2 regions of the Spirillospora sp. NPDC047279 genome follow, and region 1 is predicted to be linked to the other one. Evidence: riboswitches for the same ligand, from Rfam matches in the RefSeq annotation. Region 1 holds a riboswitch; the other holds the start of a gene.
The links. A riboswitch is a leader RNA that binds a small molecule or an ion and turns the genes downstream of it on or off. The one in region 1 is predicted to bind cyclic di-AMP.

Region 1 (3,282 bases):
CGCGCCGAGGTGCTCCTCGGGGATGTCGACCGTCAGGCGTTCGACCGGCTCGTGCTTCTTGCCGTCGATCTCCTTGGCGACCACCTGCGGCTTGCCCACGGTCAGCTCGTACCCCTCGCGGCGCATGTTCTCGACCAGGATGGCCAGCGCCAGCTCGCCGCGGCCCTGGACCTCCCAGGTGTCGGGACGCTCGGTCGGCAGCACGCGGATGGAGACGTTGCCGACCAGCTCGCGGGCGAGGCGGTCCTTGACCATGCGGGCGGTGACCTTGGTGCCCTTCTCCCGGCCGGCCATCGGGCTGTTGTTGGTGCCGATGGTCATGGAGATGGCGGGCTCGTCCACCGTGATCAGCGGCAGCGGGCGCGGGTCGTCGGGGTCGGCGATGGTGTCACCGATCATGATCTCCGGGATGCCGGAGATCGCGATGATGTCGCCGGGGCCGGCCTCGTCGGCGGGCTTGCGCTCCAGCGCGTCCGTCATCAACAGCTCGGTGATCTTGACCCGCTCGATGCTGCCGTCGTGGCGGCACCAGGCGACCTGCTGGCCCTTCTTGATCGTGCCCGCGTAGATGCGGCAGAGCGCGATCCGGCCCAGGTAGCTGGACGCGTCGAGGTTGGTGACGTGCGCCTGGAGCGGCGCGTCCGGGTCGAACGAGGGCGCCGGGATCGTGTTCTTGATGACCTCGAACAGCGGCTCGAGGTCCTCGCTGTCGGGCTGCTCGCCGTTGCCGGGCTTGTTGAGCGACGCGCGGCCGGCGCGGCCGGAGGCGAAGACGATCGGGAACTCGATCTGGTCCTCTTCGGCGTCGAGGTCCATGAAGAGCTCGTACGTCTCGTCGACGACCTCGTCGATGCGCGCGTCGGGCCGGTCGGTCTTGTTGACCACCAGGATCACCGGCAGCCTGGCCTCCAGGGCCTTGCGCAGCACGAAGCGGGTCTGGGGGAGGGGGCCCTCGCTGGCGTCCACCAGGAGGACGACGCCGTCCACCATCGACAGCCCGCGCTCGACCTCGCCGCCGAAGTCGGCGTGGCCGGGGGTGTCGATGATGTTGATCGTCATCCCGTTGTGCCGGACCGCCGTGTTCTTGGCGAGGATGGTGATGCCCTTCTCACGCTCCAGATCATTGGAGTCCATGACGCGGTCATCGACGTCCTGGTTCTCGCGGAAGGCGCCGGACTGCCAGAGCATGGCGTCGACCAGCGTGGTCTTGCCGTGGTCGACGTGGGCGACGATCGCGACGTTCCGCAGGTCATCGCGCGTGGAGAAGGGCATGCGAACTCGCTTGGGTGATGGTTGGGAATCGCCGCAGACGTGCGGCCCAGCCAATTCTACTTGGCGCGCAAACCCGCCCCGGCCTTCCGCGGCCGACACCAGCCACGATTACTCCTTCATGGGCCCTTTGTGTACAGCTCTGGCCGCCGCCCCTCCAGTGCGGTGACCAGCCTCACGACCACCCGTCCGCGCCGGCCCGGCACCCGTCCAACCGCGGAACCGGGGTCAGGTACGTGCCCGCGCCGCCGTCCTGCGATGTGGCGAAGGTCTCGAACCCTTCCGAACGTGCGGGCGGCGTCCAGATCGTCTGAAACCCTTGCGACCAGGGCGTTCTCGCCATCCGGCGGCATCCAGTCGCATGTCCCTTTTGGTCGCCGCATTTGCCGTAATTTGCCATCCCTTTGTACGCTCCTGCGGATCCGGCCGCTCGACGTCCGACAGGGACGGTGGCCGGACCGCCGAATCCCCGCCGAGGGGAACCGGGGAACCAACACCCCCTGGGGCGAATCCGCGTTCGCGCGGTAGGGCGACTCCTGGCCCGAGCCCGTCAGCTAACCCGGTAGGCGGACGAGGAGAGGAGAACACCGGCTTGTCACCGGACCCCCAGCGTCGCCGTTTCGTCATGTCCATCGCGGCCACCGCCGCGGTCGTCGCGACAGGCGCCGTCATCGCCCCCGCGCAGGCCGCCCCCGCCGCCCTGGTCGCCGCCCCCTTCGCGGCTCCCAGCCCCTCCGGCAAGCCCACCGAGAGCGAGCTGCGCAAGCGCCTGAACGCCCTCAACACCGAGGCCGAGAAGCTCACCGAGCAGTTCAACAAGTCCCGCGTCGAACTCGGCAAGGCCCAGCGCGCCCTCCGCGAGGCCACCCGGACGGCCGCAGCCCTCGAGGCCCAGGCCGCTCCCGCCCGCGAGCAGCTCGGCCGCCTGGCCGCGAACAACTACATGACCGGCGGCCCGGACATGATGTTCACCACCAACGGCACCACCGAGGGCCTCTCCGACTCCGCCTACCTGGCCCAGAACCAGGCGTCGGTCGTCAACGCCCTCCAGGCCCGCATCGACCAGGCCAACCAGGCCCGCCGCGACGCCGAGACCAAGAACACCGCCGCCACCCAGGCCGCCGACCGGGCCCAGAAGGCCAAGGCCGCCGCCAAGGCCAAGGTGGACGAGGTCACCAAGCAGCTCGACAAGCTGACGACCACCCGCACCAAGGACCCCACGTCCGGCTACACCGCCGTCATCAAGGGCTCCGACCTGCCCGCCAGGATGACCCGCAAGGCCCTCGGCAAGCTCGGCAGCCCCTACGTCTGGGCCGCCGCGGGCCCCAACAGCTTCGACTGCTCGGGCCTCGTCGTCTGGGCCTACGCCCAGGTCGGCAAGTCCGGCCTCCCGCACTACACCGGCGACCTCTTCCAGCTGGGCAGCAAGGTCGACAAGGGCTCCCTCCGCGCCGGCGACCTGGTCTACTTCGGCGGCAGCCTCCACCACATGGGCATCTACGTGGGCGGCGGCCGCTACGTCCACGCCCCCCAGACCGGCGACGTCGTCAAGATCTCCAAGCTCTCCGAACGCTCCGACTACGCCGGCGCCAACCGAATCTCCTAGCCCACCCGCCCCACACCCACTTGAGCCGTCCGCCCTGGCCCGCCCCGGAGCCACCCCCGACGGTCTCGCCCCCACCCCGCACTGCGCCCGACCCTGCGCTGGCTTGCGCTGCACCTGGCCCTGTGCCGCTCCGCGCTGCGCCTGGCCCCGCACTGCGTTGCTCCGTGCTGAGCCCGACCCCGCGCCGCCCTGTGCTGCGCCCGGACATCGCGCCGGGCCCGTGCTGCGCCTGCCCCTGCGCTGCTCCGTGCTGCCCCTGCCCCTGCGCTGCTCTGTGCTGCGCCTGTCCCTGCGCCGCTCCGCGCTGCGCCCCGCCCTGCGCCGCTCTGCGCTGTGTACGGCCTGCGCTAGGTCGACTTTGCGCCGCGTTCGATGATGCGGGGCGCCCACTGGGCGCGGTGCCCGGC
Region 2 (3,282 bases), on a different contig from region 1:
CTGGCCGGCGGCTCCGACCCCGCACTGGTCCAGGTGACGGCCGCCGAAGGCACGCCGATCCCGGGCAAGTACATCGTCACCCTCAAGGACGGCGCCTCCACCGCGTCCGCCGTGCGGAACGCGAGGGCCGCCGCGGCGGAGCGGTTCGACGGCGTCCTCAACGGCTTCGCCGCCAGGCTCGACGCCGGCCAGCTCGACCGGCTGCGCCGCGACCGCAACGTCGCCGCGATCGAGCACGACCAGCTCGTCTCGATCAGCGGAACGCAGCGCCTCGGGCTGCCCTGGGGTCTCGACCGCGTCGACGAGCGCGCGCTGCCGCTGAGCAGGTCGTACACCTACCGGGCGACCGGCCGCGGCGTGAACGCCTACGTCGTCGACACGGGCCTGGACGTGAAGCACCCGCAGTTCCAGGGGCGCGCGTCGATCGCATGGAAGGCGCCCGGCTTCTCCAGCGGCGCCGACTGCAACGGCCACGGCACCCATGTCGCCGGCACCATCGGCTCCCAGCGCTACGGCGTCGCCAAGCAGGTCAGGATCCGTGCGCTCCGCGTGCTGGGCTGCGACGGCACCGGCCCGATGTCGAACGTCGTCGCCGCGGTCAACTGGCTGCGCAAGAACGCGGCCAAGCCCGCCGTGGCCAACATCTCGATCGGCGGCCCCAAGTCGGCCGCCCTCAACACGGCTGTGGCCAATCTCTCCAAGTCCGGCGTCGTCGTCGCGGTGGCGGCCGGCAACGACGGCAAGAACGCCTGCAACACCTCGCCCGCCGGCGCCGCCGGCGCGGTGACCGTCGGCGCGAGCGACTCGCGCGACCGCAGGGCCGGCTTCTCCAACTGGGGCACGTGCGTCGACATCCACGCCCCGGGCGTCGGAGTGACCTCCACCTGGCCCGGAAAGGGCCGTGAGGTCCTCGACGGCACCTCGATGGCGAGCCCCCATGTGGCGGGCGTCGCGGCGCTCTACCTGACCACGCACCGCAGGGCGGGCTTCGCGGAGGTCGAGAAGTGGCTCAAGGCCAACGCCACGTCCGGCCGGCTGAAGGGTCTGCCCAGTGGCACGCCCAACAAGCTGCTCTACAAGGCCAAGCTGTGAAACCAGTCACATAGGATGGCCCGGTTTCCAGGCGGCGCCCCTGGTTCCGGGACTCGCTGGCGGCACACCCGCCCCAGGGGTTTAATCTTGGCGAAGTAACGAACGTTTCCTTGCAGTTCATTGGCATTCGGTCGGTGACTCGCCACGGCCCACCGGGCAGTCTGGCCGAACCTGCCGAGTCCCGCGCCATGCCGCGCGGGAACCGGGGACCCACATGCCGGAGCGTCACCGCGCTTCCGGCCGGGGTGAATTCGGGACCGCAACCAGCGGATCCGATAGGGCTGACTCCCGGCCCGAACCCGTCAGCTAACCCGGTAGGCGAATGAGGAGAGGAGAAGCGTGGAGACCCCCACCTCCACTCGCTGGCGTCGTGCCCGGCGCGCCGTCGTCGCCGTCGCCGGCCTCGTGCCGTTGGTGGCGAGCGCGACCGTCACCGGCCCGGCCGCCCAGGCCGACCCGGGTGACGCCGGGCGGGTCAGCAAGCTGAACGCCCAGATCGAGAGGCTCGACAAGGCGTACGGCGGCGACCTCGCGAGGTTGCGCGACTCGCAGCACGACGTCAAGCAGGCCCTGCAGCGCGCTCAGGACCTCAAGGAGGACCTGGCCCAGGCCCGCGGGCTGGTGGCCCAGATCGCGGCCTCGCAGTACATGACGGGCGGCACCGACCCCTCCGTGGCCGTGCTGGCGAACGACGACCCCTCCACGTACCTCAACAACGCGTCGCTGGTCAGCCATGTGGCCCAGAACCAGGCCGGCAAGGTCCAGCAGATCCAGCAGCTGGTCGCCCAGCAGGAGAAGGCCCGCGCCGAGGCGCAGAACAAGATCAAGCAGCTCGAGAAGCAGATCAAGGACCTGGTCAAGCAGAAGGCCCGGGTCAAGGTGCTGCTCAAGAAGTACAAGCCGGAGTCCCCGAGCGTCGGCATGGCCGGGGTCACGCCCCGCATGAAGAAGGTCCACGACGTCCTGGACACCGAGTTCGGCCCGTTCCCGACCATCGGGTGCGTACGTTCCGGCGGCGACCCGCAGGACCACGCCACCGGCCAGGCCTGCGACTTCATGGTCACCACCGGCGGCCAGATGGCGACGGGCAGCGCGCAGCAGCAGGGCGACCGCGCCGCCGCCTACGCGATCGCCAACGCCGACAGGCTGGGCGTCAAGTACGTGATCTGGCGGCAGCGCATCTACGACATGCGCAGCCCCGGCTGGTCGTCCATGAGCAACCGCGGCGGCGTGACCGCCAACCACTACGACCACGTCCACGTCTCGGTCTTCTAGGACCCGCCCGGCTGTCGTTGGGCCTGGCGGGCTCCACGACGGCCGTTGACGCGCGAACGCCCGGTCACCCTCGCGGGGTGGCCGGGCGTTCGCGGTCGTGGCTCAGTCGGCGTAGCTGGGCAGGGTCCGCTCGTGGGCCTCGCCCAGCTCGGCGAGCGGGATCGAGAAGAGCTCCTCCTCGCGGCTGGAGACCGTGAGGGCGTCGCCGCCGGTGACGCCGATCTGGGCGACCGGGACGCCGGCCTGCTCGCACAGGGCGGCCAGGCGGGCCTCGCCGCCGGGCCGGATCGCGACCACGGCGCGGGCGACGGACTCGCTGAACAGGGACACGAACGCGTCGCCGGGCAGCGTGATCTGGGCGCCCAGGCCGCCGCGCAGGCACGACTCGACGAGGGTCTGGGACAGCCCGCCGTCGGAGACGTCGTGCGAGGCGGTCAGCAGGCCCTCGCGGGCGGCGGTGACCAGGACGGAGGCCAGCGCGGCCTCGGCGGCCAGGTCGACCAGCGGCGGGAGGCCGCCCAGGTGGCCGTAGACCACGTGCGCCCATTCCGAGCCGCCGAACTCCTCGCGGGTCTCGCCGAGCAGGGCGATGGTCGCGCCCTCGGAGGTGAACGACATGTTGGCCCGGCGCCGGACGTCGTCGTGCACGCCCAGCACGCCGATGACCGGCGTCGGGTTGATCGGCGTGGTGCCGGTCTGGTTGTAGAACGAGACGTTGCCGCCGGTGACCGGGATGCCGAGGTACTGGCAGGCGTCGGCCAGGCCCTCGACCGCGCGGGCGAACTGCCACATGACCCCCGGGTCCTCCGGGGAGCCGAAGTTGAGGCAGTTGGTCACCGCCAGCGGGCGGGCGCCGGTGGAGGCCACGTTGCGGTAGGCCTCCGACAGCGCCAGCTGGGCGCCGGCGTACGGGTC

Region 2: linked by a shared signal. The riboswitch ahead of ABZ810_RS01225 (hypothetical protein) and the one ahead of ABZ810_RS22565 (C40 family peptidase) in region 1 are both predicted to bind cyclic di-AMP.

Annotation. Positions count from the first base shown of each region.
Region 1 is NZ_JBEYUA010000008.1:300,150-303,431, forward strand. Features, by position in the region: gene typA (translational GTPase TypA) at 1-1,272, opposite strand, end outside; cyclic di-AMP (ydaO/yuaA leader) riboswitch at 1,719-1,854, shown strand; gene ABZ810_RS22565 (C40 family peptidase) at 1,895-2,875, shown strand.
Region 2 is NZ_JBEYUA010000001.1:242,878-246,159, reverse strand. Features, by position in the region: gene ABZ810_RS01230 (S8 family peptidase) at 1-1,092, shown strand, start outside; cyclic di-AMP (ydaO/yuaA leader) riboswitch at 1,255-1,429, shown strand; gene ABZ810_RS01225 (hypothetical protein) at 1,432-2,367, shown strand; gene purL (phosphoribosylformylglycinamidine synthase subunit PurL) at 2,470-3,282, opposite strand, start outside.